Regions from separate parts of the Lactobacillus isalae genome, predicted to be linked through region 3. Evidence: predicted binding sites of a transcription regulator. Region 3 holds the regulator's gene; each other region holds the start of a gene.

Region 1 (10,171 bases), 480 kb from region 3:
TTTTTTATCTTCTTGGTTTATTATTTTGACTATTTCAAGAGGAGTAGCGCTATCAATATGTAGAGAATTTGGATTTCGCTGTTCTGTTGTTAAATCTTTAATATCCATTTTTATCCTCACTTACTAGTTATCTTTAATACCGGCACATCTGCCTTAACTTCACCTGTTGTAATCAGCTTAAAACTAGAAACATCATCCATGTTGGTAATAGTCATAATTACTATTGGATCCTTTCCAGCTTCTTTTATTTTTTCTATATCCATTTGTGCAATAGGTTGTCCAGCTTTTACTATGTCATTTTCTTTCACTTTGATATCAAAAGGACGTCCTTTTAGCTCTACAGTATCTAAACCCATATGCAATAAAATTTCTAAATTTCCTTTAGTAGATTTTAAAGTTAAGGCATGTTTTGTAGACATTACACTAACTACCTTCCCATCAACAGGAGCAACAATTTTCCCATCTTTTGGAATAATAGCAAATCCTTCTCCAAGCATTTTTTGTGAAAATACTTGGTCTTCAACTTCATCTAATTCTTCAATTTGTCCATCTACTGGAGCAACAATTTCTTGTGTTGTTAATTTAGAGCTGTCTTTTCTCCCATTTTCATCTGAAGCAGTCATATTCAAATTATATGCTTTCTCTTCAGCTTCTCTTCGTTCTTTAACTTCAGCATCAGCCTCATCTGCAGGAAGCATAGCTTCTTTAGGAACGCCCCAGAAGTAAGTAGCTATAAAACCACCAATATAAGAAGCCAATAAACCTAGTACATAAGCCCACCACATATTATGAGCAATTAATGGAATCAGTGCTACGCCTGAAGGTCCAATAGCTATTGATCCAACTTGACCGAAAGCAGCAACCACAGCACCACCAATACCACCACCAACACAAGCAGTAATAAATGGCCGACCTAATGGCAATGTAACACCATAAATTAATGGTTCTCCGACACCTAAGATGCCAACTGGTAAGGCACCTTTAATCATATTAACTAATTGTTTATTTTTCCGACACTTTACCCATAAAGCAATCGCAGCTCCTACTTGACCACCTCCGGCCATCGCTAAGATAGGAAGAAGAGGTGTAAATCCAAGTTTTTGAATCATTTCTAGATGGATAGGAGTTAATATTTGGTGTAACCCTAGCATTACCATAGGAAGGAAGAATAATCCTAAAATAAATCCTGAGATTGGTCCACCAACCTTTAATACCCAATTAATTCCACCTACAAGAGAATTAGAGAACCATCCCGCTAAAGGCATAATTACAAAAATTGTAAACAATCCCATTATTAGTATTGTCAAAAACGGTGTAAAAATAATATCTACCGAGTCAGCGATATGCTTATGGAAGAATTTTTCAACATAAGATAATAACCAAACACCTAATAAGACACCGATAATACCACCTTGACCAGCAGCTAGAGGTTTTCCATCAAAAATATTAGGAATGGTTACTGGAGCAACAATCCCAGGTAAGTAAACAATACCACCGATGATACCCCCTAGGCCTGGAGTAGCCCCAAATTCTTTTGCTGTATTAATACCCACATAAATATTCAAATAGGCAAATAATGCGCTAGAAATCATTGCTAAAACTGTTACGCCAAGATTCCAAGACATTGGCAATACTTTAGCAGTTAACAAGTTTCTCAAAATTCCCGCAACACCAGAAATTAATCCGGCACCTACAAATGCGGGTATTAATGGTACAAAAATTGCCGAAATATGTTGAAGAGCTGCACGCCACCAGGTCTTCTTTAATGAAGCTTTGTGAGCTGCATGAACTTCAGCAGCTTTCTTCTCAACTTCACTCTTATTAGATTGATATGAACTCGTTTCGGGAAAAGTTTCTCCTTCTTTTACGCCAGCTTCATTATTCATTATAGTTGCAACTTTAGTATTAACACCTGGTCCTAAGACAATTTCCAGTGTATCTGCTTCAACTACCCCCAATACACCATTTATCTTTTTCAATTTCTCCATATTTACTTTCGACATATCTCTAATTTTAATTCTGAGTCTTGTCATACAATGGATTAATGATTCAACATTACCTATTCCACCAATTTCTTGGTAGATTTCATCGCTTAGAATTTGATATTTATCCTTTGACATGATGAATCTCCTTATATAAATGTAAAAATGTTTCATTTAGATACACATTAATTTTTTATATCTATTAATGTAATCGCTTTCTACACCTAAAATATTAGATCCTATTAGTATCAATGTCAATAATTTATCCTTAATAAATCAAATATATTCAAGCTATAGTTTTATATAAAAATAAAATATTATTACATTTATTAAAAATGCTCATTTGATAATCTTGATGATATCTCTCTTCAAAACGACTACCACTTGCTAACTAAACGTAAGGGGCTTATAATACCTACCATTGTAATGTTTACACCTACAAGGAGAGGTGAATTTATGAGTCCTTTTTTCTTATTCATTTATTTAATTTTGGGTGGGATCTTAGGAGGTTTGCTATCAACCATTGCTAGCATGGCTTCTCTAGCAACTTACCCAATACTTTTATCCGTTGGAATTCCACCCGTATACGCTAATACGACCAATGATGCTGCTTTAATTTGGACTGGAGTTGGTTCAACAGCATCTTCACTTAAAGAATTAAAAGGGCATTGGAAAGAGGTAAGTTTCTATTCAATCTTTACAATTGTTGGATCAGCTTTAGGATGTATACTTTTAATACAATTTCCCGGGAAAATATTCGAAAAAATTGTTCCATTTTGTATTGCTTTTTCTGGCTTAATGATTTTATTTAGTGGAGATATTCATCTAGAAAAGGATGACAATAATCGGCTTCTTCAGATTATATCTTTACTTTGCCTAGTGATTACTGGTATCTATGCAGGATATTTTGGAGCAGCAAGTGGTGTTTTGATGCTCGTTATCTTGAATGCTATCAGTGATGATAACTTTTTAACTGTTAACGCTATGAAAAACATTATCGGTGCTCTTTCAAACTTAGTCGCTTTGATCATTTATATGTTTACTGCAAAAATTTATTGGAGTTCAGCTATTCCATTGGCTATTGGAGCTTTAATCGGAAGCTATTTCGGTCCTCGAATCATGCGTCATATTCCCGTTAAAGTCATTCGATTAGGCATTGCTGTTTTAGCTCTTATTCAAGCAGCTTACTTTGCATATACTGCATATAAATAAATCATTGTTTTATCCCCCTATTTATTTGTAATAAACATAAAAGCTCTACCTTTGCGCAGGTAGAGCTTTTTGAGTTGTTTTTAAAAATAGTTTCTTCGTATCAAATATACTATAACCTATTCTATATTTTTGTGAAGTGTCTTAATTCTTATCTTATATCGTAGCAAGCGGCATTTTTTCAGTCGGCTGCGGAAAATCATTATCAATCAATTTTATTTCGTCTGATGTTAATTTAATATCTTGAGCAGCAATATTTTCCTTCATATGTTTAACTGTGGCTGCCTTAGGAATTGAAAGAACATTACCATGTCTTAAGGTCCAAGCCAACATAATTTGATGGGGCGTTGCGTGATGTGCGCGAGCCACTATCTTAAGATTATTAGTAATTCTAATTGAATCCCCTTTACCCGAGTTAAACGGTGAATATCCAATAAAACTAACGCCATGCTTTTCTTGCCAAGGCAGAACGTCATACTCTACACCACGTTCAGAAAGATTGTATAAATCTTCATTAGCAAAACAATCTTCGCCACCTGGAACGCTAAATAATTCTTCTAGATCAGCCACATCGAAGTTAGATACACCCCAATGACGAATTAATCCTTCATTTTGCAATTCTTTTAACCCGCGTACTGTCTCAGATAAGCGCTTATCTCCGCGCCAGTGGAGCAAATATAAGTCTAAATAATCAGTTCCTAATCGCTTTAAGCTTTTTTCTAAGCTTTGTCGTTCTAATTCCGGAGAAGCATGATAAGGATAAAACTTTGAGATCAAAAAGAGTTGGCTGCGATCATAATCCTTAATAGCTTCACCAACTAATTTCTCACTCTTTCCTTCACCATACATTTCTGCAGTATCAATTACTTTAATTCCATTATCTAAACCATAGCGAAGTGCAGTTATTTCATCTTTTTTCTTAGAAGCGTCTTCGCCAATTCCCCAAGTTCCCATGCCTAAACCTGATAAGTTACTATCTTGAAAACTCTTCTCCATCTCTTCTCACCTCACTTAAATTTTACCGCAGAAAAAATAAATAAAAAAATGTTAGCGGTTTAAGTTGACTAGACCAATTTTATATTTTATAATGGACTAGACCAATGAATGAGGAGGTATACATAATTATGAAAATCATCGTAACTAAAGATAATATTGAAGGCGGCACTAAGGCATTTGAAATTATTAAAAAGGGAATGGAAGATGGCGACAAAGTTTTAGGATTAGCAACTGGCTCTTCCCCAATTCCAATGTATGACGATATGTGCGACAGCGACTTAGACTTCTCTGATATGACAAGTATTAACTTAGACGAATACTATGGCTTAAATCCAGACAACGATCAAAGCTACCACTACTTCATGCAAAAACACTTATTTGATAAGAAGCCTTTCAAGCACTCATATATTCCAGACGGAATGGCAAAGGATATTGACGAAGAAGTTGATCGTTATAACGACATTATTGCTGAAAATCCAATTGATATCCAAATCTTAGGTATCGGTAGAAATGGACACATTGCTTTTAACGAACCAGGGACTCCATTTGGCAGCTTAACTCATAAAGTTCAATTAACTGAGAGCACCATAAAAGCAAACTCTCGCTTCTTTGATAATGAAGACGAAGTTCCTCGTCAAGCTATTTGTATGGGAATTCGTTCAATTATGAACAGCAAGAAGATTGTTTTACTTGCTTTTGGTGAATCAAAGCAAGACGCAGTTAAAGCATTAGTCGAAGGCCCGGTTACTGAAGAAGTTCCTGCATCTATTTTGCAAGATCACCCAGATGTTACAATTATTTGCGACGAAGTAGCCGCAGCAAAACTTGATCCAAAATACAGAAATTAATCCTCATTTAATAAGACCGTTTACTTTGGCGAATTAATCGTTTTTTCGATTAGTTTGCTTTTTCTTTTTGCGCTTTTTTTACGTGTTCGCTTGACAACTAGTCATAATTCATTTTTTAAAAAGAGCTTGCTTACCTACCAGATATTGAATTACACTATTAAAGCAAACTATATATTGTAGAAAGAACGTGATGACAGTTATTGTATTGAGCGGGCCTATTGGAGCCGGAAAATCCAGTTTAACCAGTCTGCTTGCAGAGCATCTAGGCACTCAAGCATTTTATGAAGGTGTAGATAATAATCCAATTTTGCCACTTTATTATAAAGATATGGCACACTACACTTTTCTCTTAAATACCTATCTTCTAAATCACCGTTTGGCTCAAATTAACCAAGCTATTCGCGATCATAACAGTGTGTCTGATCGTTCAATTTATGAAGATGCATTATTTTTCAAAATGAATGTTGATAGTGGTATTGCCGACCCTACTGAATTCAAAATTTATGATAGTTTACTTGAGAATATGATGGAACAAGCTCCTGGCAACCCTAGCAAGAAGCCAGATCTTCTTATTTATATTCATGTATCTCTTGATACGATGCTTCATCGAATTCAAAAGCGCGGTCGTACATTCGAACAATTATCAACTGATCCAGGCTTAAAAGACTACTATGCTCGTCTTTTGTCTTATTACGAGCCTTGGTATGAAAAATATAATGCATCCCCTAAGATGATGATTGACGGCGATAAATATGACTTTGTCGCTGATGAAGATGCACGAAAAGAAGTTATCAGTACAATCGATCAAAAGCTTGCTGATCTAGGTAATTTGAACTAGTTAACGAATAGAAGGAACGTGATGACAGTTATTGTATTAAGTGGGCCCATTGGAGCCGGAAAATCCAGTCTAACAGGTATTTTATCTAAGTATTTGGGTACTGATCCCTTTTACGAAAGCGTAGATGACAATCCTGTTTTGCCATTATTTTACGAAAACCCAAAGAAGTACGCATTTTTATTGCAAGTTTATTTCTTAAATACTCGCTTTCAAAGTATTAAGTCAGCATTAACTGATGATAATAACGTACTTGACCGTTCTATCTACGAAGATGCACTTTTCTTCCAAATGAATGCCGACATTGGCCGTGCTACTAAAGAAGAAGTAGATACTTATTATGAACTCTTACATAATATGATGAGCGAATTAGATCGGATGCCTAAGAAGAACCCAGACCTTCTTGTCCATATCGATGTATCGTACGATACAATGCTTAAACGTATCCAAAAGCGTGGTCGCAACTACGAACAATTAAGTTATGACCCAACCTTAGAAGATTACTACAAGCGTCTACTTCGCTATTACAAGCCTTGGTATGAGAAGTATGACTACTCACCAAAGATGACTATTGATGGTGATAAATTAGACTTCATGGCTAGTGAAGAAGATCGTCAAGAGGTCTTAAATCAAATTGTTGCCAAGCTCAAAGAAATGGGCAAACTTGACGAAGATTGGAAGCCAAATTTAGTTAAATAAAAAAGCCACTACAAAGTAACTCTCAGAGTTATTCTCGCTCACTTGAGACTAGCGCTTAATCTCATGAATCAAAGAGACGTGAAACTTGATACAATACTAAACCAGTAGCAATTAAAGTAAATGTGTTGAGTAAACGCACAACAATGGCAGTCTAATTACTTGCCGAAAAGACGGCTTCTGGGGTGGTCACACTATCACTCCTTTTTTATATGCAAAAACTGCGGTCCGTATTGGATCGCAGTTTTTGCATACATTTTTATTTTATTAAATTAATGTCTTGAAGCACCACTTACTGCGTCTGCAGCTTCACCTGTTAATTGATTTTCCTTAGTAACAGGATATGGTTTCATAACGCTCTTGCTCGTTGAAGAAATTCCCCAATCAGCAGTGTAATCAAGATGATCGATTTTAGCATGTTTAATATCTTCAATTGTCTTGCAACCAGTCAATTGCATATCGATTAATAATTCCTTATTCAATTGCTCAATAACTGATTGAACACCTTGAGCACCACCAAGTGCTAAACCGTATAAGAATGGACGACCAATACCAACTAAATCAGCACCTAATGCTAATGCTTTAAAGACATGTGACCCGCGACGAACGCCACCATCAAGAATAATTGGAACGCGGTGGTTGCAGCTCTTTACAGCCTTGGCGATTTCAGGCAAAACATCAATTGTAGCAGGAGCACCATCAACTTCACGACCTCCGTGGTTAGAAACTACGATTCCGTCTGCACCTGCGCCAATTGCAAGCATTGCATCTTCAGCACATTCAACACCTTTAACAATTACAGGGACATCAGCAATTTCCTTAATCTTACGAATATCATCTGGGCCAATATTTTGAGCAGATGCCGCATACATTTGGGCAACGCTTTGTCCTTCGCCCTTTCCACCATTCCATTCATTAAAGAATGCAAGTGGAACAGGATAAGTAAAGTTAGTCCGTAAGTTTGCTTCACGATAGCCACTAACTAAGGCATCTACTGTTAAGAAGAAACCAGTAAAACCTGCCTTAATAGACTCTTCAATTACCATCTTATTAAAGTCCCAGTTCTTGCTCAAATACAATTGCATAAACCGAGGCGAATCACCAACTGCGCTTTGTACATCTTGAACACTCTTATTTGCATATGTACTCATCCCAAATAAAGCGCCAGCGGCCTTTGCACCTTTAGCAGTATCAATTTCTGCTTCTGCGTTAGCAATACCATGACATGCAATTGGACAAATCATGACTGGTGTTTTTAACTTCATTCCTAAAAATTCAGTATTAAGTTCTGGATCTTGCATTCCAGTTAAAGCACGAGGTACTATTTGAAAATGGTTGAAAGCCTGGGTATTGTTACGCCACGTCCATTCATTTTCAGCACCACTAGCTATGTAATAATACGCTGCTTCTGGTATTACATATTTTGCTTCATTCTCTAATTCGTTCAAGTTAACCATATGTAATTTTTCTTCTCTGGTACTTTGCGGGAACCCCTTATAGTATGTTGTCATCGCTATTTCCTCCAATCATTAAGTATGTTTCTATACATCTTGATTTTAGGCCTATTTCATCAATTTATTAAATAAAAGCTATTATGAAATGATTCACTAAGTATCAACTCAACACTCTATAGTGCCTTTATAGCGCTTTCCCCAGATAAAATTCGTGTTTACATTTATTTATCAGAATGATACACTGTAAAAGTTGCTTATTTAAAGCTAAAAAACGAACATTATGCCTGGAGGATAAAATGAATTTTATTAAAAACTACTTTCATTTAGAAAAGTTAGGAACTAATGTTAGAACTGAATTTATCGCTGGTCTAACCACTTTTATCAGTATGTCTTATATCCTTTTCGTTAACCCAAGCGTTCTTGGCGCTAGCGGAATGAATACAGGAGCTGTATTCACTGCCACTGCTTTAGCTGCTGCTCTTGGTACAGCAATCATGGGTATTGTAGCTAACTATCCAATTGGTGAAGCACCTGCTTTAGGAATCAACGCTTTCTTCGCCTATACTGTATGTATTGGCATGAAGGTATCTTGGCAAACTGCTTTAGCCAGTGTTTTCGTTGCATCAATCATCTTTATTTTAATTACCTTATTTAAATTAAGAGAAAAGATCATTGATTCAATCCCTTCAGACTTAAAATTTGCAATTTCATCAGGTATTGGTTTATTTATTGCTTTCTTAGGTTTACAAAATGGTGGCTTAATCGTTGCTAATAAGTCAACTTTAGTGGGTTTAGGTTCACTTCATAATCCACTTGTTTGGATTACAATTTTCGGTTTAATCGTTACTGTAATCTTAATGATCTTAGGTGTTCCAGGCGCAATTTTTATCGGAATGATTGCTGCATCCATTTTTGGAATCTGCACTGGTCAAATCGCTGTACCTCATAAGTTTATTTCTTTAGCACCAAGCCTTGCACCAACTTTTGGTCAAGCAATTTTCCATATTAAAGATATTAACTCACTTCAAATGTGGGTGGTTGTTTTAACTTTCTTACTTGTTACGTTCTTTGATACTGCTGGTACTTTAATCGGTCTTGCTCAACAAGCTGGCTTCATGAAAAACAATAAAATGCCACGTGTTGGTAAAGCCTTGGCAGCTGATTCTACTGCTATGATGTTTGGTTCAATCTTCGGTACTTCACCAGTTGGTGCCTTTGTTGAATCAAGTGCTGGTATTGCAGTTGGTGGACGTTCTGGTTTAACTGCTGTCTTTGTTGCCATTTTCTTCTTAATCTCAATGATCTTTAGTCCATTGCTTGGCGTCTTCACTACTCAAGTAACTGCTCCTGCCTTAATTATTGTTGGAGTTTTAATGGCACAAAACACTGCGCATATTCACTGGAATAAGTTAGAAATTGCTGTTCCTGCCTTCTTAATTCTACTAGGTATGCCACTTACCTACTCAATTTCTGACGGTTTGGCATTAGGAATGATTACTTACCCAATTTGTATGGTTTCTGCAAAACGTGGTAAAGAAGTTAGCCCAATGATGTGGGTACTGTTTGTAGTATTTATCATCTTCTTGTGGGTTTTAAACTTTAAGTAAGATAAAATTTACTAAACAAAAATACCGATTATCATCCATTTTGATAATCGGTATTTTTTATTGCTTTCTACTATGTTCGAGTAAAAATTTATATAACGGTATTATCTTAATTTTTACATTATTTTCTTCAATTATTTCTTCTTGTTCATAGGTAATTATCTTATATTCGCTAATATTTTTATCTTTTTCAGCCAAAGTAAGTAGCGCATTAACTTCTCGTTCTCTTGAAAAATCATCTAATTCCCAGGCCACTTGAATTGCTGTCCTTTCATTTGGTAAATAAAAATCTAAATCAATTTTATTTTTAATTGAATGCAAATAATATAAGTCTTTCCCATATTGATTATATAAAGTTAAAGCTACAATATTTTCTAACAACGCAGCTTCTTTTTTAAATAAAAATAGGTTTAACAGTCCATTATCTAAAAAATAGAATTTGGGTATACTTTCTCGTTCTGAAAATTTGCTGGCAAAATTCTTTATATCAAATAATAAATATGCTTCTTTAGCGTAATCTACGTAATTAATAGCAACCGGCACACTT
Region 2 (10,171 bases), 590 kb from region 3:
TAAATGTTCAATATCATAGGAAAGCGAGAAATCAAAAACTTCATTTCTTTTTGTTCTTTCAATTGCAAAGCTAATATGATCTGCCAAGCTGAAAATAATATTTGGAGAGAACTCTTTCTTTATTTTTAATCGTGCTTCCTTTACAATTTGTGAACTAACCATCACAACATCACCAGGAATAGTCTTCAATAATTCCAGTGTTTGGTCATTTACTCGATAAAATGTCATATCAATCTTAGAAAGATCAGCTAACTCATATGGGGTCTTCGGAAAACCGATTCCTCTGCCTAAAGCAATCAATTCTTGACCATTACCATCTGTACAAACGGCCACGTTATTATTGATTTTCTTTTCAACCCTCATTTTTATCCCTCTCTACTCTATTAGGTTAGTATCTTGATCTACTTTGTTACCATAATTGATAAGCAAGTTATTTGCATAACCTTTAACCAAGATTACCATTACTGTATCATCAAGGTTATTATGCTTAAGCACATTATCATCAACTGAGATTAATTTTTCTCCTTGATGAACATAATCACCTTGACTTATATATGAACTAAAACCGTTGCCTTTTAAATCAACAGTATCAATTCCAATATGAATTAAAATTTCTTGTCCTTCTCTATTTCTCAGTCCAACTGCATGTTTTGTAGAAGGAAGCGACACAACTTCCGCATCAATTGGTGCATAAACATCAAAAGTTTGACCTTGTAGATTTGGCTTAATCGCAAATCCGTCCCCCATCATTTTCTTGGCAAAAACAGGATCATTTACCTTTTCCAATTCAATTAACTTACCAGAAACCGGAGCAACAATATTTGTCTTCTCCTTTTTCTTAAACAAACTAAACATTTTTAACCTTTCTAGTTTGCTCAGCCACAAAAAAACTCCTTGAAGCATCACAAACAATAATAGAAGCATATTAACTTCTATAAATCGTTTGTGGTAATGCCTCAAAGAGTTACAATCCACGTTGCGATTTGATATATAATTTACATTTCTATAATAGAATAATTATCGCTTTTTGTAAAGCGGTTACATAAAAGGTATCAAAAAAATCCACTAAAACAGACCTGCTTTAATGGATTTTACACTACTTCTTATCTTTCTTCTTTTTGCTCTTTATTTCAGGTTCCTTCTCCTCATTAATGACATTTGGAGTTTGACCACCATCTTTTTTAGGCTTATCAAGCCCTTCGCCTGGTCTTTTAGGCGTCTTTTTGGGATCTGGAACAGTCGCAAATTTATCAAGCATTTGTTGTAAGTTATTAGGATTGTTAAAAGTTAGTCCCATTGTTATCATCCTTTTCTTTTTCTATGATTATAAAACGGAATTAACAAACTGACAAATGTTTAGAGATAAATTTACTTAACCTTAAGAGCCTTGCTATAGTCAACTTCTCTTAAAACCTTAGCAAAATCAGGACGCTTAGTTTCCATATCCATCACTTTACGTAAGCCAGGTGTTAAGGCTTGCTCCTTTTCTTCTGCTTCTGACATTTCAGTGATTACTTCATTTCCTTTACCAGCAACTACCTTAGCTGCAAAGTTTGCATCAATTAACTGTGCACGACCAGCTGCTACTAAGTCAGTATAGTTTAATGCATCTTCCGCTGCTGCTTGGCTCATTACATCCCCAACAATAATTAACTTCGTATCATCACCAATTACTGGTCTAAATAATCCCGCAAAAGTCTTATCAGAATCTTTTGGCTTAGCCTTATAGTCAGGGAGTGATAAGTGAATATAGTCAAAGTCAAACTTATTAGTTAACTTATTAATCAATTCAGTTGACTCATGCCAAGTGTAACCAACATTATCTGGATTAATCTCCTCAGGACTAATACGATAGCCAATAATAAAGTTCTTAGGTGCATACTTTTTAACTACTTCAAATACTTCTTTAGCAACTGCTAGAGGAAATGCTTCATAATCTCCCCACTTATCATCACGGTGATTAGAAAATCGGGAGAAGAATTGCTGAATTAAGTAGTGATTAGCTCCATGAATTTCAACACCATCAAAACCAGCATCAATTGCTCGCTTAGTTGCAGCTCCGAAATCTTTTACCACTTGATCGACTTGTTCAGTCGTGAAGGCTTGGACTCCATAAGGCAAAAATGGATAGTTTGCCGTATCAGGAGCATATACTGGTAAGCCCAAGTGAGCGCGATAATTTGCTTCTCGTCCAGTGTGGACAATTTGAAGAAGTGCTTTATTGCCGCCTGACTTCATTGTCTTTGCCATTTTGGTCAAGCCAGGTAAAAATTTATCATCATAAACCGCTAATTGAGTTCGATCATCTGTCCAAGTAATTGCTGGACCGCCTGCTGGACTAACATAATTATATTCTGAGATTACTAGACCTGCTGAATTTGCACGTGCTTTCCAGTAAGCAAGCGTATCATCAGTAACTGCACCGTTCAAACCACTATTAGTCAACATTGGTGGTTGAACCATACGATTATTAATAACTGCACCATGTTTAAAAGTTACTTTATCTGATAATTTCTTCATTTTCTTACTCTTTCTTACTTTTTATTAGTTTTCAAATCTGATTATAGTCCATCGCATTACTAACGTAAAGTAAGAAAGAATAATTAAAACTTAAGTAAGCGAACTACATTTTCCGTTGTTCGGCTTACATTAATAGGGCCATCTTTCAGAGCCTTTTCAAGACTGCAAGCACTAGGAAGAATACCAAATATTGCAGTAAAACCTTCGTCATACAAACTATTAATTCCTTTACCAAGATAGCCGGCTAACGAAATTACTGGTTTATGATATTTTTTGCCTAGTTTTGCTACACCGTAAGGGGTTTTTCCAAATTTTGTTTGGAAATCCGTTCCGCCTTCTCCGGTAAAAACATAATCTGCATTCTTGACCTTCTTTTCTAATTGAGTTACTTGAATTGCAATCTCAATACCTTGATGCATTTCACAAGTTGTAAAAGCCATTAATCCTGCACCCAAACCACCAGCAGCTCCTGCTCCTGCTTTTTGCGCTACATCCTTGCATAAATACTTTTTAATTACTTGTGCATACTTCTTTAAATTGCTCTCAAGTTGTTCAACCATTTCTGGAGTTGCACCTTTTTGCGGACCAAAAATATTTGAAGCTCCTTCTGGACCAATTAGCGGATTAGTTACATCACTTGCTAGAATAATTTTTACATTCTTCAAACGCGGATCTAGATTATTGATGTCAATTTTAGCTAATTTATCTAAATTTCCTCCGCCCCAAGGAATTTCTTGATTGTTTTTATCCAATAAATGTGCACCAAGTGCTTGTGCCATTCCACTACCACCATCATTAGTACTACTGCCACCTAAACCAATGATAATTTCTTTAACTTTGTGATCAAGAGCATCTTTAATTAATTCACCAGTTCCATAAGTGGTAGTAATTAATGGATTACGCCTGTTTTTAGGCACGATTTCTAATCCACTAGCCTTGGCCATTTCAATAACTGCACTTTTTCCATCTCCTAATAAACCATAGTAAGCCTTTACCTTATTTCCCAATGGTCCAGTAACTTCTAAGGTAATCTTTTTTCCATTAGTTGCATCTACTAAAGAATCGACTGTGCCTTCGCCACCATCGGCCATCGGTACCTTGATTATCTCTGCATCTTCTTCTACTTTTCTAATTCCAACTTCCATAGCATCACATACTTCTTTAGCAGTCATACTTTCTTTAAAAGAATCTGGAGCTAATACATATTTAGTCATTTTTATTTCTTTCCTACTTTAAAATAAATCCATATAAGATAGTTGCTACGACCGTCATTGTTAATCCCACACAGAACTCATAGGGAATTACGGTCATTCTTTCTTTAATTGTCATATGCATGCTTTGAGCGGTTATATGGAAATAGTTACCTTGTGGTACCTCATCAATTACAGTTGCACCTGCATGAACCATGGCTGCAGCTGCTAAAGCTCCAGTACCAGTTGCTAAAATTGCTTTTCCAAATGAACCTGTTGCTAAAATAACTGCAGTACTTGTTGAACCAGTAGCAAGACCCATTAAAATACCAGAAATTGGCGCTAAATATACACCTGGTAAGCCAATTTTGGCCAACAAATGAACAATTTGAATCGATAAATCAGATGTTGAGATTAAACCCGCAATTGCACCGGCCCCGATTAAAATCAAAACTGTTCCTGCTACTCGATTTAAGCCATTGGATACAAAATGTGGTATCTGTCTTCCTTTCCCCATGATTAATGCACCAACTAGAGATGCAAACGGCAAAACATACATCGCATCAATATTAATTGTTTCTAAGCAGCTAACATGAACTAATTTTCCAATCGGCCCAATCATCAATAGCACAATAGCTAACACTGGTGCCACCAGTGCTTTAGAAAGTGGAATAAGAGATTTCGATTCTTCTGTTTCTTTTATATCGCCATCTTCAACAATTGGTCCCTTTTTCCTTAAAAAACCACTTAAAATTGTAGCTACGATTAAACCAAATATAGCTGGTATAAAACCGACAATCATAACTTGACTTAAAGATAAATGGAAGCCATTAGCTGCAGCAATTGTATTAGGATTGGGAGAAATAATGTTTCCTGCTTTGCCTCCACCAGACAGAGCAACTAACAATGCTAATTTACTAATATTCGACTTCTTACCAACAGTCAAGGCAATTGGAGCAACTATTAAAACAGCCACTGGAATAAAAACACCAACTGCAGTAATAATCATTGTTGATAATGCCAAGGCCATTAATGCTAATTTTTCGCCCATTTTATTAACAATGGCATGCGCAATTGTTTCAGCTGCCCCCGATTCCATCATAACACCGGCTAAAACACCAGCTGCTAAAACTCTAATAGCAGTTCCCATTACACTTTGCGTTCCTTTTTCAATAATTGAAACGGTTTGTGCAAATGACGCACCTCCAATTAAGCATCCAATTATTGCACCAGCAAAAAGTGCGTAAACTGGATTAATTCGTTTAAAGATCAAAAAAATTGCCAGTGCTAGCCCAAACAAGGCAGCAAGCCATGAAATTGTAATGCTTCCCATACTTTTTCTCCTAATATTCTTCATTAACTTGTTCTTGTTAATATTTTCACTTTATAATATTAATATTAGATAAATATCGATACATTATGCAGTTGCACAATATTAATTAGGCAGAAGAGGAAGAAGTAAATAAAGAATGGAACTAAATCCTAATTTAGCTCGCACTATAGTTAAGCAAATGATGAAAAAGATCCCCTACAACATCAATATGATGAATGCCGAAGGAAAAATAATTGCCAGTGGTAATCCACAACGAATTGGCGAAATTCATATTGGCGCTATTCAAGCCATGGAAGCAGATAAAATTTTGCCAATGAATGAACATCATAATGAGCATGGACAACCCGGAGTTAATATGCCCATTAAATATCAAGGACAAGTTATTGGTGTAGTTGGCATTACGGGAAAACCAAAAGAAGTTGTCCCCTTAGCTTCACTTTTAAAAGTAGCGACTGAATTATTAGTTAATCAATTAGCTAAACAAGAGGAAATCGATGATAGACGAGATAAATTAAATCGCTTTTTATTTAGATGGATTCAAACTACAAATGACTTAGCTACTAAACAAAACCTAAAGATAGAAGCTGAACAACTTCAAATCAATTTAAGTCTAGAAAGATATGTACTTGACTTTAAAACTGATACTACTACAGCAAAGAAAATTAAATTAGGTTTTGATGACTTTCTTTTAAGCCGAGCTGATGATACACAGGTTATTATTACCAATAAAGAAGAAATTGTTAAAAAATTTGCAAACTTAGCTAAGCAGTTAAACCTATATATTGGAATCAGCAACAAAAATATTGATATAAGTAAAGCTTTCCATCAGGCACAAATCGCCGTCAATCTTGCACAAACTTTCCATCTATCTTCCCAATATTATTCTGATATTTTATTCATTGATAAAGTACTGTCAAGTAATCTAGCTTTTAAAAATACTCAGCAAAAAATTCAGAGTTTAATAGCACTCGATCAGGGAAACGAATATTTAAATACTATATTTAATTATGTAAAATGCAACCAAATCGCTATTCAAACTGCTAAAAATCTACATATCCATCGCAATACTTTAACTTATCGATTAGAAAAAGTTCGCTCAATTACTGGTCTTAATCCATGGAATACCGAGGAACTTTTTCAGCTTTACGTTGAAGTACTAAAATTCATCGATAATCACAAAGAAGAAATTAAAGAGTAAGTATTATAATAAAAGCATTCTAAAATTCAATTAACAATTTCAGAATGCTTCCTCATCTATTCAAATTTCAAAACATCATCAACAGGATATCTAACCGACTTCAATTCTTGTACGCTTGTATCTGGTTTACCAATCGCAATTCCCATTACTGGAACATATTGTTCTGGATCAAGTCCCATTACACTGGCAGCTTTCTTAGCATCATAACCTGCCATTGCATTAGTTTCATAACCATGTGCTCGTGCAATCAGCATTAATTGCATTGCAGCAAGTGATGAATCAACCATTGCATCAGCTGTAAGCATTGTTTTATCTGCGTGCTCATACAATGGTAAGAAAGTATTGTAAACCTTATCCAATTCTTCCTTAGAAATTCTTTTTTCTTCATACATATGATCCCACAAAGCACGGTATTTCTTAAATGCTAAAGTATTACCAACGATTTGAATAATTGCACTTGAAGTATCAATTTGCGGATTATTAAATGGCATATAAAATTCATGCAATTTCTTCTTGCCCTCATCAGTATCAACTACAATGAACTGCCAAGCTTGCAAATTACATGCAGATGGTGCAGTAATTGTTTCTTTAATCATTTCTCTTAATTCCTCACGAGGAATTTTTACATCCTTATCAAAGTGACGAACTGAATGCCGGTTAAGTAGTACATCCCCAAAATTGTTATTTTCAAATTTTGTCATTAGATTTACCTCCTTGTGTTAGCGCTTATGTATATAATTATAAACTTAAATTGTCCTACTTAACAAAAAAAGGATATAATTTAAAACTATATCCTTTTAGTTTATTCTTCTGTTAATAAGAGTGCCTGATAATCCTTACGTGGTAAATGAATATATTGATCATTTTGTATTTCTTGATCAAAATCTTCAATCGTTTCATCCCAAGCATTGATTAACTTAGCGCGATATTTCTTTTCCTTCTGTAAGAAACTTAAAACTTCAAATTCTGGTTGATTTTCACCAAAGTAAATCAACCACTTTTTCTCATCAGGAGTTGAACCTGCTGCTAATTCCCAAGTCGGACCACTGGTAGCTTGTGGCTTAACCCAATAAAAGCCATTATCTTTTAACAAATCATATAAGAAATTAATCTTCTTCTGACTCTCACCATATAATTTGCCACCATGTGCCCACCAAATTGGACGCTTGGTGTGTGGCTTATCAATATAAGTTTCTCCATGTGTACAACCTCCACCGCGCAAGATCACACGCCAAAAGTTGTCCATCATACCTTTTGCAGTATTATCGCCCCAGCCAAATTCAATATTGCCTTCATAGCGACATTCGTCATCAACCACAGGTTTTTGATATTCTTCAATCCATTTAGGAATTAAGAAAACATTATCACTTTGAACACTTAAATGCGTAATCCATGGCTTAGTGTGATCATACCAGTTCTTTATAGTATCTTTGTGTTGTGGTGGATCATAAAAATTATGAATTGATTCAAGGTGCTGTGACGGATCTTTTTCATGGACAAATTGACCAATTCTATCCCAATCCTTCAATGGAATCTGTCCTACTAAATCCATTAAATCATATTCATTTGCTAGAGCCCACCAAACATTCTTGTAAGAAGCTAAACGAGCAATGACATATTTCAAATACCAAAGATTGTTTTCCAATCCCATTCTTGCAAAGCCCCATCGATCATATGGACTAAATAAAATCAAATCTGCTTCAACACCAAGTTGGTCTAATTTTTCAATATTATCTTCTAAATTCTGAAAGTATTTTGGATTAGGTCTTGTATAATCAAATCCAGTTTCTTTTGCATCAAAGACCCAGTCATTTGCTCCACGTTTATATCGTAAAAATCCTTCAAATGGATAAATTGCAGGCTCTTCTTCATTGTATGAATAGCTCTTAGGGAAAACTAGCATTCTAATTTTATTGAACTTATTTTCTTTTAAAGTTGCTAAAGTTTCTTCTTGAACTTCTTTAGGCTGCACAGTCCAAGCATATGCAGTCGTACCGAACGGAATGTAACTGCTCCCATCTGCATATGCAAAATGCGTTTTACCAGCAACTCTAACTGGTCCATGATTATCTGGGCTTGCTGATACTACTGTGAACATATCAGTTTTTCCATCTAACTCAGAAACATTTGAATGAGTGGTAACAGTATATTCTCCCTCTACTTCTGGCATATAACGCACCTTGTAGACACCATTTCCATCGTAAAATCCATCAACAGTAATTGGATGGTTATTTCTATCAAAAGTTGCTGTTAATTCAATATCTCTAAAGGGATTACCGTCACTTGGCCCATTTAATGTTAGTTCATATCTCTTCCATTTTTCTACTGTTTTCATTTTTATTCTCCTCACTATACTATTTAGCTACTTTGGCTGATGCTTTCTTTCTAATCCTAGAAACTGCAATTATTACAAACACAATTACGATTACTCCTAAAATACCTGCACTAATTCTCATTTGATCAACTGCAGTAGACAAACCAGTCATTCCACTTAAAAGTGCAATTACATATGGAGAAGCAAATGCGCCTAAGTTGTTACAAATTTGTGCAATTGAAATGATCAAATTACTAATTGAACTATCTACTTCGCTCAAAATAGTGTCATAAACATAAGGAATTATTAAACTTGAAGCCATCATTAGTAATAGCCCAAGAAAGAAAATTGTCATATTACTTGCCTGTGAACATACAATAAAACCAACTGAACCTAAAGCTACTGCAACCACTGGCGTGAAATTCTTCAAAACTTTAAAAATGCGAGCATACGCCATTGAAATCACTGCTCCAATTAATCCAGCAATAGCAATTTCAGTAGAAAGCATTCCTTGATTTGCTAAATGATTTTGTTGAATAACTAATGCAGATGCTGTTGCTTCGACCATAAATGCTGAGAAATATAAGAACAACATTACAAAAGCAACATAAATGCTTGCTGGAATTTTTGCACGCTTGCTAGTTTGATTTTTCTTCTTTTGAGCTACTTTTTCGACCGTAGTTTCTTTTTCCATCTTAGATGTGTAGCCCATCATAAATAGGATCAAAAATGGAACAATAACTAGAAAATACAAGAATGTTGCTTGCCATTTAATTCCCAGTAAAAGTCCAGCAACAAATGTCATTGAGCTGTTACCTAATGTTCCCATAGCACCTTGGATACCAATCAACGTCTTTTGTTCTTCTCCACTAAAACAGTCACCAATTAGAGAAACCGCTAATGAAGTAAATAGTCCAATACCTGCTCCAACTAATAATCTACTTGCTACAATAATTGCAAAGTTATTGATAAAGAAAGGAATTAATCCACCAATAATTGTTGCGATCATTCCGATAATTACAGTATTTCTTTTTCCAACCCACTTAATCACTGCATTGCTAAATAAAATAAAGAGCATGATAGTAAAAGATGGTAAAGTAAATAATGCCTGAATTGAAGTTAATGATTGATTAGGAAATGATTTTGCAATTAAAGGAATCGCTGCTAAATTGGATCCAGCCACTTGTAAAAACAATGAAATTCCCAAAATACCTATTTTTAATTTCCAGTTATGTTTATTTGACCGCTTTATTTCCTCGACATTCATAATTTTTCCTCCTTGTTTTCCTTACATCATCATATTATTATGTAACCGGTTACATTGCAATGGTGAATTGCTTAACTTCTGCTAAACTAATATTTATCTTTATTTGCGATATAATAAGCATGTAAACTGTTACACTAAAATTAAGGATTTTTAAATGACCACAATCAGAGATATTGCTAAATTGGCTAATGTATCTGTTGCCACAGTGTCCAGAATTATCAATAATTCTGGAAAAGTAAGCAAAGATACTCGAGAAAAAGTAAATCAAATAATCAATGAGACTAATTACCATCCTAATCAAGTTGCTAGAACTCTATATCAAAAACGCTCAAAAATGATTGGAATTATT
Region 3 (10,171 bases):
ATTTCAGTTTGGATTTCTTGTTCTTCTGCCTCTAATTTTTCAATTCTAGCCTCGGCATCGCTAACTGCACGTTCTAGTTTTCTCTTTTGAGAATCGCGTGCCTTTTGTTCTTGGTAAGATAGTTTACCTTTATTTTGACTAGCCGATGAAGTAGTTTCAGTTTCTGCTTTTTGTGCTTCCGCTTCTTGAGCAGCTGCAGCTTGCTTAGCCTTTTCATCTAAATAGTAAGAATAATTACCATTATAGATCTTAGCATGACCGTCGCGAACAGAAATAATCTTGTTAGCTAATTCATTAATGAAATAACGGTCGTGAGAAACAAAGAGCAGGGTGCCGTCGTAATTATCTAAAGCTTCTTCAAGCACTTCTTTAGCTTCAATATCTAAGTGGTTGGTAGGTTCGTCCATTAATAAGAAATTGTCTTTTTCAAGAGACAAAACAGTTAGAGTAAGTCGAGCTTTTTGACCACCAGATAATTGACCAACTGTTTTATCAATATCTTCGGCAGTGAATAAGAAAGAAGCCAAAATAGAGCGAACGTCTTTTTCAGGCATTGTCTTGTGACGGTCCCAAATCGTATCAAGAACGGTTTTTGAAGGATCTAAACTTTGGAGTTCTTGGTCATAATAACCAATGTCTAAACTTGCGCCATATTTAATTGAACCATCTTTTGGTTTTAGCTTTTTCATAATGGTTTTGAGTAGGGTAGACTTACCAATTCCGTTAGGTCCGATAATAGCAACACGGTCATTCTTATTAACTTGGAAGTCAATATCAGAAACCATTACTTTATCAGGATAGCCGATAGTCAGATCCTTAGCGATTAGTACTTCTTTTCCAGAAGGACGTTCGCTAGTGAAGTTAATACGAACTTTTTGTTTATGCTTAGGTGGCTTAATTCGCTCCATCTTGTCTAAAACCTTACGTCTACTTTGAGCACGTTTAGTAGTTGAAGCACGAACTAAGTTCTTTTGGATGAATTCTTCTTCTTTTTTGATCTTTTCTTGTTGCTTTTCATAAGCAGCTTCTTGCTGGCTATCCATCAATTCACGTTCTTTAACGTATTGGCTGTAATTACCCTTGAAAGTAGTCAGCTTGCCAAAGTTTAATTCAAAAATTTGATTAGCTAAGTGATCTAAGAAGTACTGGTCGTGAGAAACAGTAATAATTGCGCCTTGATAGTTTTTCAAGAATGCTTCTAACCAATCTAAAGTGTCTAAGTCAAGGTAGTTAGTAGGCTCGTCAAGTAATAATACTGGTGGCTTTTGCAAAAGCAATTTAACAAAAGCAAGTCTCGTCTTTTCACCGCCAGAAAGGGTGCCAATTACCTTATTCCAAGTATTTTCCTTAAAATTAAATCCGTTAAGAATACTCTTAATTTCAGCTTGGTAGGTAAAGCCGCCTTCTTGTTCAAAGTTGTAAGCTAATTGATCATAACGCTTGAGCAAGTCTTCATCTTCTGGATGGTCGGCAATTTGCTCTTGCATTTTGGTGATTTTTTTATTTTTTTCAATTAAATCATTAAAAACAGTAAGCATTTCATCCCAGATTGTTTTGTCTTCATCGAGACCATTTTCCTGGGCGATGTAGCCGACTTTTAATCCCTTATTAATAGTAAATTGACCACTCGTTGGTTCTTGTTGACCAGTCATGATCTTTAATAAGGTAGTTTTCCCAGCTCCGTTAGGTCCGACAAGACCGATTCTGGCATTGTCAGGAACCGAGAAAGAAATGTTACTGAAGATAGTATTGCCTCCAAAACGTTGTTCGAGGTCTTGAGCTTGTGCAATAATCATAATTATTTTTCTCCTAGTGCTTATTTTAACATAGTGAATGTTTTAAATTTTATGAAAATATTATCTTTGTGAAAATTGTTTCTTGATTTATCCTTAAAGAATGCCTATTATTAGTTTGATTAGTAAATATTTCACATTCGTATTTTATAAAAGAAAGAGGCCTCTTAATGGATGAAATTAAGATTCCTAAGGCTACTGCTAGACGCTTGCCACTGTATTATCGCTATTTGATCTTTTTAAATGATGAAGGAAAAGAAAAAGTTTCTTCAACTGAACTTGCTGAAGCAGTTCAAGTTGACAGTGCTTCAATTCGTCGTGATTTTTCTTACTTTGGTGCCTTAGGTAAGCGTGGCTACGGGTATGATGTTAAGAACTTGCTTAATTTCTTTAAAAAGATTTTGAACCAAGATACTTTAACTAACGTTGCCTTAGTAGGTGTTGGTAATATGGGACATGCGCTTTTGAATTACAACTTCAAGCGTACTAATAATATCAGAATTAGCGCCGCTTTTGACATTAATCCTGAAATTACTGGAACAATTATGTCAGGTGTGCCAGTTTATGATATGAGTGAAATGAAGAAACAGCTTCGTGAACAACAAATTACGATTGCAATCCTTTGTGTACCGCAAACGGCAGCGCAAAAGACTGCAAATGAAATGTTTGATGCTGGTATAAAAGGGATTATGAACTTTACGCCGCTTCGTTTATCTGCACCTTCAAGCGTCCGTGTTCAAAATGTCGACTTGGCAACCGAACTTCAAACCTTGATTTACTTTTTAGACTCAGATAAAGGTAAGAACAAAAAATAATTTACTATTAATATGAGTTTTGCACAAGCTTAGTTAGGCTTGTGCATTTTTCGTACTCTTTTATTTGTAATCAGATAGGAAATAATTTTAAGATAGATGAGCATAGAATTTTTTTAGTTTAGAAATAAGGTAGATAAAATGATTAAAAAGATTGCAGTTTATTGTGGCGCACGGTCAGGTAATCGTCCTGAATACGCAAAGGCTGCTTATGGATTTGGTCAAAAAATGGCAGACCACCAGATTGAGCTAGTCTATGGTGGCGGTAAGTTTGGTTTGATGCGAGCAGTTGCGGACGGCGTTTTAGAAAATGGTGGTATTGTTCACGGCATTATTACTGAAGAATTAAAAGATCGTGGAGCAGCTTATGAAAAGGTACAAGATTTTCGTGTAGTTCCAAGTATGGATAAGCGAAAAGATACGATGATGAACTTGGCTGATGGGATGGTTGCTCTTCCTGGCAGTATTGGTACTTTAGAGGAAATAAGTCAGGCTATTTCCTGGACTGCTATTGGCGATAATGCTAAACCAGTTGCTTTTTATAATTATGCTGGCTTTTATAATTATTTAGATAAGTTGCTGAAGCGTATGAACCAGGATGATTTTTTAGAAAATATCTATTTAAATGCTGTCTATTTTGAAACTGATTTTGATAAAATTTTGCGGTTTATGGAAAATTATCAGGCTCCTGCTTATCGCAAGTACTAATTAGACAAGTGACGAAACTATTATTTCATGCTAGAATCAAGTTAGATTTGTTATAACAAATTAGGTGGTGAGTAGAAGTGAAAGAAATTCCGAAATATTTGTTAATTGCAGATAAGATTAAGCATGAGATAAAAACCGGAGAATATAATCCTAACGATCAATTACCAAAAGAGTTTGATTTAGCAAATGCGTATAACGTAAGTAGAATCACAATTCGTAATGCTTTGAGCGAACTAGAAAGACAAGATTTAATTTATCGTATACAAGGTGCTGGTACGTTTGTAAAAGATACTGAAATTTCTAGTGCGGTTAACTCAGATAGGTTAGAATTAATTAACTTAAAGAAATATAAGCTAAAAGTAACAGATTTTGAAGTCGGTCAAGTTAATGAAAAAATTACTAAGGCTCTAGAACTTCAGCCTTACGATATTGTTTATACAGTTAGAAGAGCTGCTTTGAATAAGCAAGATGTTGTTGCTTTTCAAAAAATTTGCATTCCTGCTAAGATAATTCAAGGAATGAATATGGAAATGCTTGAAAGTTCAATTTATCCTTTAATTAGCCAAAAAATTGGTCTTAACCCTAAAAAAGCAGTTCGTGATATTTCCTTAGTACATGCAGATAATGACTTAGTTAATAAAAATAAAGTTCAAGACAAGGTTGAAGATAAGGAGCCTTTATTAAAGTGGCTACAAAAATCTTATTTAGAAAATGGCAAACCTTTTGAATGGAATGAGACATATTATCGTATTAGTAAGTTTTCAATCAAAGAAGCAATAATCTTATAAAGACAATCATTTAAAATTGATTGTCTTTTTTTGTTATATCAACTATTGATTTGTTATAACAAATGTACTAATATAAAAATGTAAGCGATTTCTATAAAGGGAAGAGGAAAAAAGATGAAAGACTTTACTAAATCATCTGGATGGAAAAAGTTTCAAAACGGCTTTGTCAGAGTCGCTGGAAAAATTTCTGGAAATAGGTTGTTGTTAACCTTACGTGATACGTTTGTTCTTGTTGCAGCCACAACTATGATTGCAGGTTTTGCAATTATGATTCAAAACGTAATTATTGATCCAATGAATGGACTGATCTTTGGTAAACAAGGTTTAGGATTAGGAAAACTAATCGCAGGCTCATGGAGTAGTTGGGAACAAAGCGGTTTTTATAACGGTTTAAAGACAATTGCTAATTTAATTGCCTTAGTTTCTAATGGTACTTTAAATATTTTTGCTTTATTGCTAGTAGTCATTTTCTCATATGAAGTTTCAAGAAAATTCTTTACGGATAAAGCGGAGCACATGACTGATGTTTTGTTTGGATTAGGTGCTTTCTTCATTTGTATTCCTTGGAATTTTCAATATGCGATTCCTAACACTAAGAAAACGGTCAATGTTTTAAACTATATTGATACTCAATATTTAGGGACTCAAGGTGTGTTTGCTGCTATTTTAATTAGTGGATTTGCAGTTTGGATCTATAACAAGATTGCTCAAAAGAATATTACGATTAAATTGCCAGATTCCGTTCCACCAGCAGTTGCACAAAGTTTTTCTTCATTAATTCCTGGTTCAATTACTTTAGGTATTTTTATTGTGTTAACTGGAATTAGTACTGCATGTACTGGAAAAACAATGCCTGCTTTGTTCTTATCAGTTTTACAGGCTCCAGCATTAGCAATTTCAAGAACAGGTGCGTTTGCTTTTGTTTCTCAATTTACTTGGAGCTTACTTCAATGGTTTGGTATTCACCCAAGTTCAATTTGGGGCGCAATCTTTGGAATGACCTGGACGATTAATGACACCCAAAATATGTTGGGACAAGCTCACCATATTTTTTCAACTTTATTCATGAATTTCTCAACTATTGCTGCTGGTACTTTTTCACTTTCACCAGTTCTAGCAATTTTGATCGCTTCGAAACGTGTTGGTGCTAGAAAGATTACTAAGATTGCATTGTTACCAGCAATCTTTAATATTTCTGAACCAATTACTTTTGGTTTACCAATTGTTTTGAATCCAATTTACTTTATTCCATTTGTTTTGTCTCAACCAATCGGTTTCTATATTGGTTTGTTCTTCACCAAAATTGGTTTTATTGCACCAATTGTAAATAATGTCCCATGGACTGTGCCAACGCTTTTATCAGGCCTGCTTTATACTGGGAATATTCGCGGTGTGATTGTTCAAGCAATTTGTCTAACTGTTACAACGCTACTTTATATTCCTTTCGTAAAAATTGACAACAAATTAAACGCAGAGAGAATTGCCATGGACGAGATGGATCGGGCTAATTCTTAAGAGGAAAAACTATGAAACTTAATCAAAATTTATTAGCAGACATTTTTCAAGACGGGATGGTTTTTCCACGCAATAAAGATTTTAAAGTTGGTGGATATATTGACCCTAATCAAGCAGTAGAAGTTGAATTTGATCAAAAAAATTATTTAACTAAGAGTGATGCTCATGGTATGTGGCAAGTTATTTTGACAGCAGTGAGTGAAACATCTGTAAAAAAATTAATTGTTAAAAGTAATAATGAAAGTCAGACAATTTCTGATATAAAATTTGGACGTGTATATTTATTAGGTGGTCAATCTAATATTGAATATCGATTAAAGGATGAAGAGCATTATCAAAAAATATCTTCCGATTTAAAGTCAGGAAAATATCCGAATTTGTATTATTACAACGTTCCTCAAGTTGACTATATTAATTCTAAAACCGGTGAAGTAAAACCTAAGAATTTACAGCTAGAAAGTTGGCATCATATTAATGAAAATAATGCTGGAATGGTTTCAGCAATTGGATTTTATATGATGATGGCTTTGCGGGAAAGTGGTATTAAAGAACCTCTTGCAGTTGTAGATTGCTTTAAGGGCGGAACGTCAGCTAGTGTCTGGATTAAAGAAGCAGATTTAGCAGGTGAAACTGAATTAAAAAAGGCTTTTTTAGATAAGTATTATGAAACAATTGCAGGCAAAAGCTGGGAAGATTTTGACCGTGAAACTAAAGCGTATAATCTAACAGTAGAAAAGCATAATCAAGATCTGGCTAAGTATCTAAAAATGCATCCTGATACAAGTTTAAGCACAGCTAAAAATATCGTTGGACATACCCCTTGGCCACCACCATATCGTCCAGATTTGTATACTAGACCAAGTGGTTTAAATGAAACAATGCTTAAGCAAATTGAATTTGGCGTATTTAATCAAATGATCTGGTATCAAGGAGAAAACGATACAGATCGAGCAAAATATTATGATAAACTTTTGCCTCTTTTACTTCATACTTGGCGTCAAACTATACATGATCCATCGTTACCAGTTAAACTAATTCAATTACCGGGATATGCAGATTATCCAGGTGATTCAGGAGCTAAAATTCGTCAAACGCAATTACAAGTTGCACGCACAATTCCACAAGTTGATTTAATATCATTTATTGATGGCGGAGAAGAGCATAATATTCATCCTACTAATAAAAAAATTATGGGGATGCGATTAGGTAAAATCGTTGCTGGCAATGATTATGCTGGAACTCCTTATGTGAATAAGATGGAAGTTCAAAGTAAAGGTGAAAAATATAGATTAATTTTTAATGTTGTTCGTTGTCAAAGGCTACATTTAGAAAAAGAGACATATCTAAAGATTAGTTATTTTGATAAAAAAGTTGAACAAATAAAGTTAAGTAGTGATAATTTTCAGAAGAATAAGCTGATTATTGATTTAGATGAATTACCTCAAGAAGTAAGTTATGCATATGAAAATTATTCTCATCATATTGGTCTATATAATGAACTAAATTATCCACTTTCTCCTTTTAGAATTAATTGTGTAAAGAAGGCATTATAAATGAAAAAGATTTTACTTTCTTGTGCTGGCGGTTTTTCAACATCACTTTTAGTTAATAAGATGAAGGAAGCTGCTAAAGCAGAAGGAAAAGAATATGAAATTAAAGCTGTTGCAGCAGCTCAAGTAGAAGATATTATTGAAAAAGATGCACCAGATTGTATTTTGATTGGACCACAAATTAAGTATATGGAAGATCAACTTAAGTCTGATGCTAATAAGCATCATATCCCATTAGAAGCTATTGGTATGCAAGATTATGGCACAATGAATGGTAAAAATGTAATTGCTCAAGCTGAGCGATTACTGGGATAAAGCTTAAAAGAAGTATGAAACAAGATTCCCCCTCTTGATTCATACTTCTTTTTTTGACCGCTTAGAACTTTAAAATGACCACTTGGTTACTTTCACTAGATTTTAATCTTACATCCATGTTTAATATAATTATCGAAAATGAAACAAGGAAGTGAGAATTGTGAAAGTTAAGCTTGAACTTGATCCAGATCAAAAAGAATCCGAGGTAACCATTCATGCTAGGCAACTAACACCAGAAATAGAAAGAATTTATCATCAACTTCAAGCGGATTCAGATCATCCTGATCAAATTGAAGGGATGATGGACCATACTTCCTATTATTTAAGTATTAACGATATTCTCTTTTTTGAAACAGATGCTAAGCAAGTAATGGCGCATACAACTAGGAATGCATATTTTGTTAAGTACAAATTGTATGAACTAGAAAACTTATTAAGTGGACAATTCATGCGAGTATCGAAATCGACAATTTTAAATTTAGATCAAATTTATGCTGTTACTAAGTCGATTTCTAATTGTCAGATTAAGTTTCATGATTCGTATAAAACTGTCTATGTTTCTAGAAGATATTACCGAGATTTGAACGAGAGATTAAAAGAGAGAAGGGCATTATCATGAGAAAGGCCAGTTTTGGAAGAGTTCTTTGGGGATTAGGCTTGCTTGCGGCAGCTGCATTTTTAGTTTTAGATCAGCTCCACTTGATGCCACTAGAATTAGGCTTTTGGGCAATTTTTTGGACGGTAGTTTTTGGAGCAACTTTGATTACATCATTAGTTAATAAAAGTTTAGGAGGCAGTATTTTTTCAATTGCATTCTTATTAATTATTTATGCAAAACCACTTCATATTGAACAGATTGTTCCTTGGACAGTGCTTTTAGCTGCATTTTTAATTTGGGGAGGGCTGAGACTGATTTTCAAAAAAAGCTGGAAGCCGACTGTGATTATCAATGGCGAGAAGGTTGACGCTAATTGGTCAGACTTGAAGGCTCCACATAAGTTTAAGGCTGAGCATGTTTTTTCGGACACAACTAGTTCAGATAGTGGTGACAATATTGTAATTAGTGAAAAGATGTCTTCTACTGCACGTTATGTTCATTCACAACATTTAGAAACGGTGACTGTGAATGTTTCAATGGGGGATGTTGATGTATATCTTGATTCAGCTAAGCCTGCTGGGGATGAAGTAATTGCTAATATTAATATGTCGATGGGAGATCTGAATTTCTATATTCCAACTTCTTGGCGAGTTGATAATCGACTTGAACGGAAATTTGTCGATTTCACTATTGATGGTGATCAACCAACAAATGGTCCAATACTAGTGCTTCAAGGACGTGCTAATATGGGAGATATTACCGTTAAAAGAGTTTAGAATAGAACTCTAATTTGAAGTAAAAATTAATTTGCTGTAAAATACTTGTAGTAAACAAATACTTGTAGTACATAAAAAGAGAGCTACTGGGAATAGCTCTCTAAAGTACAAGCCGCTAAAAGTGCGGTGGTAAAGATTAATTGCAAACTAAAAAGTCGCTATCAAACTCGACCAAAAGTTATGGAGCGGCTTTTTTTTGTTTGCTCTATTTTTTCTTCCACAAATCGTGGAAAGCCTTTATCAGTCGTTTTACAGCTTTTGCTAACTCCGTTAAATCTTTTGCAAGTTTTATTAAAACAAGAACAAGACAATCCAAGAGACTGACTAAAGCAATGACAGTGCCAAGTAAGGCCACCATCAAGCAAAGTGTACTTCCTTTCAGCAAGAATCAAGGCAATAGGTGTTACACCATTGGCATCATCTCCTCAAACAAATATCTAAGTAAATTAGCACTTTTTAGCACTCGAGTAAGAAAAGTGCTAATTTTTACGTCTAAATACTTGCTTTTCTTTTATAAACAATGTACTATCGTAATTGTAAGTTAGCACTTATGATATATGAGTGCTAAGTAATGTAATTATAGATTAAATATGTACAGGAGGGACTAACGTGTTACAACCAATTGGTGATCGCGTGATCGTTAAAGTTAAAGACGAAGAAGAAGAAAAAGTTGGAGGCATTGTCCTGGCTTCTAACGCTAAAGAAAAGCCTCAAATGGGCGAAATCATTGCTGTAGGAACTGGTAAGCGCAACGCAAACGGCGACTTAATTCCTATGTCAGTTGAAAAAGGTGAAACAGTATTCTTTGATAAATACTCTGGCACTAACTTGAAGTACGAAGGCGAAAAGTATTTAGTACTTCGTGAAAGCGACTTATTAGCTGTCGTTAAGTAATTAAATTTGAAATAAAAGGTGGCATATAAATATGGCTAAAGACATTAAATTTTCTGAAAATGCAAGACACTCACTATTAAAGGGTGTTGATAAATTAGCAGACACTGTTAAGACAACTTTGGGACCTAAGGGTAGAAACGTTGTTTTGGAAAAGAGTTATGGTGCTCCTGACATTACTAACGATGGTGTTACTATTGCTAAGAGTATTGACTTAGAAGATCACTTTGAAAACATGGGTGCAAAGCTTGTTTCTGAAGCTGCACAAAAGACTAACGATATTGCTGGTGACGGTACTACTACTGCTACTGTTTTAACTCAAGCTATCGTTCGTGAAGGTATGAAGAACGTTACTGCTGGTGCAAACCCTGTTGGTATTCGCCGTGGTATTGAAACTGCTACTAAGGCAGCTGTTGATGAATTGC

The links. Region 3 encodes Rex, which represses fermentation and respiration genes when NADH is low (regulators of the CRP and FNR family bind a similar motif). Its sites were predicted from a motif close to TTGTGAANTANTTCACAA; they were not measured.
Region 1: the regulator Rex is predicted to act here: its motif matches at 8,159-8,176, upstream of QM512_RS08260 (alpha-hydroxy-acid oxidizing protein).
Region 2: the regulator Rex is predicted to act here: its motif matches at 5,078-5,095, upstream of QM512_RS03110 (GntP family permease).

What each region holds. Positions count from the first base shown of each region.
Region 1 covers NZ_OX443569.1:1,685,895-1,696,065, forward strand. Annotated here, with positions in the region: gene murQ (N-acetylmuramic acid 6-phosphate etherase) at 1-108, opposite strand, end outside; gene QM512_RS08230 (glucose PTS transporter subunit IIA) at 117-2,120, opposite strand; gene QM512_RS08235 (sulfite exporter TauE/SafE family protein) at 2,439-3,194, shown strand; gene QM512_RS08240 (aldo/keto reductase) at 3,348-4,187, opposite strand; gene QM512_RS08245 (glucosamine-6-phosphate deaminase) at 4,316-5,035, shown strand; gene QM512_RS08250 (deoxynucleoside kinase) at 5,223-5,873, shown strand; gene QM512_RS08255 (deoxynucleoside kinase) at 5,895-6,569, shown strand; gene QM512_RS08260 (alpha-hydroxy-acid oxidizing protein) at 6,839-8,077, opposite strand; gene QM512_RS08265 (NCS2 family permease) at 8,317-9,627, shown strand; gene QM512_RS08270 (DUF4143 domain-containing protein) at 9,685-10,171, opposite strand, start outside.
Region 2 covers NZ_OX443569.1:638,151-648,321, reverse strand. Annotated here, with positions in the region: gene QM512_RS03135 (PRD domain-containing protein) at 1-363, opposite strand, end outside; gene QM512_RS03130 (PTS sugar transporter subunit IIA) at 376-855, opposite strand; gene QM512_RS10240 (SPJ_0845 family protein) at 1,097-1,297, opposite strand; gene QM512_RS03120 (oxidoreductase) at 1,369-2,520, opposite strand; gene QM512_RS03115 (glycerate kinase family protein) at 2,604-3,734, opposite strand; gene QM512_RS03110 (GntP family permease) at 3,748-5,043, opposite strand; gene QM512_RS03105 (CdaR family transcriptional regulator) at 5,180-6,241, shown strand; gene QM512_RS03100 (nitroreductase family protein) at 6,298-6,942, opposite strand; gene QM512_RS03095 (DUF5060 domain-containing protein) at 7,044-8,576, opposite strand; gene QM512_RS03090 (MFS transporter) at 8,596-9,822, opposite strand; gene QM512_RS03085 (LacI family DNA-binding transcriptional regulator) at 9,977-10,171, shown strand, end outside.
Region 3 covers NZ_OX443569.1:51,021-61,191, forward strand. Annotated here, with positions in the region: gene abc-f (ribosomal protection-like ABC-F family protein) at 1-1,796, opposite strand, end outside; gene QM512_RS00305 (redox-sensing transcriptional repressor Rex) at 1,964-2,608, shown strand; gene QM512_RS00310 (LOG family protein) at 2,747-3,313, shown strand; gene QM512_RS00315 (GntR family transcriptional regulator) at 3,391-4,101, shown strand; gene QM512_RS00320 (PTS sugar transporter subunit IIC) at 4,216-5,616, shown strand; gene QM512_RS00325 (sialate O-acetylesterase) at 5,628-7,169, shown strand; gene QM512_RS00330 (PTS sugar transporter subunit IIB) at 7,170-7,481, shown strand; gene QM512_RS00335 (LytTR family DNA-binding domain-containing protein) at 7,642-8,100, shown strand; gene QM512_RS00340 (LiaF transmembrane domain-containing protein) at 8,097-8,855, shown strand; gene groES (co-chaperone GroES) at 9,465-9,749, shown strand; gene groL (chaperonin GroEL) at 9,781-10,171, shown strand, end outside.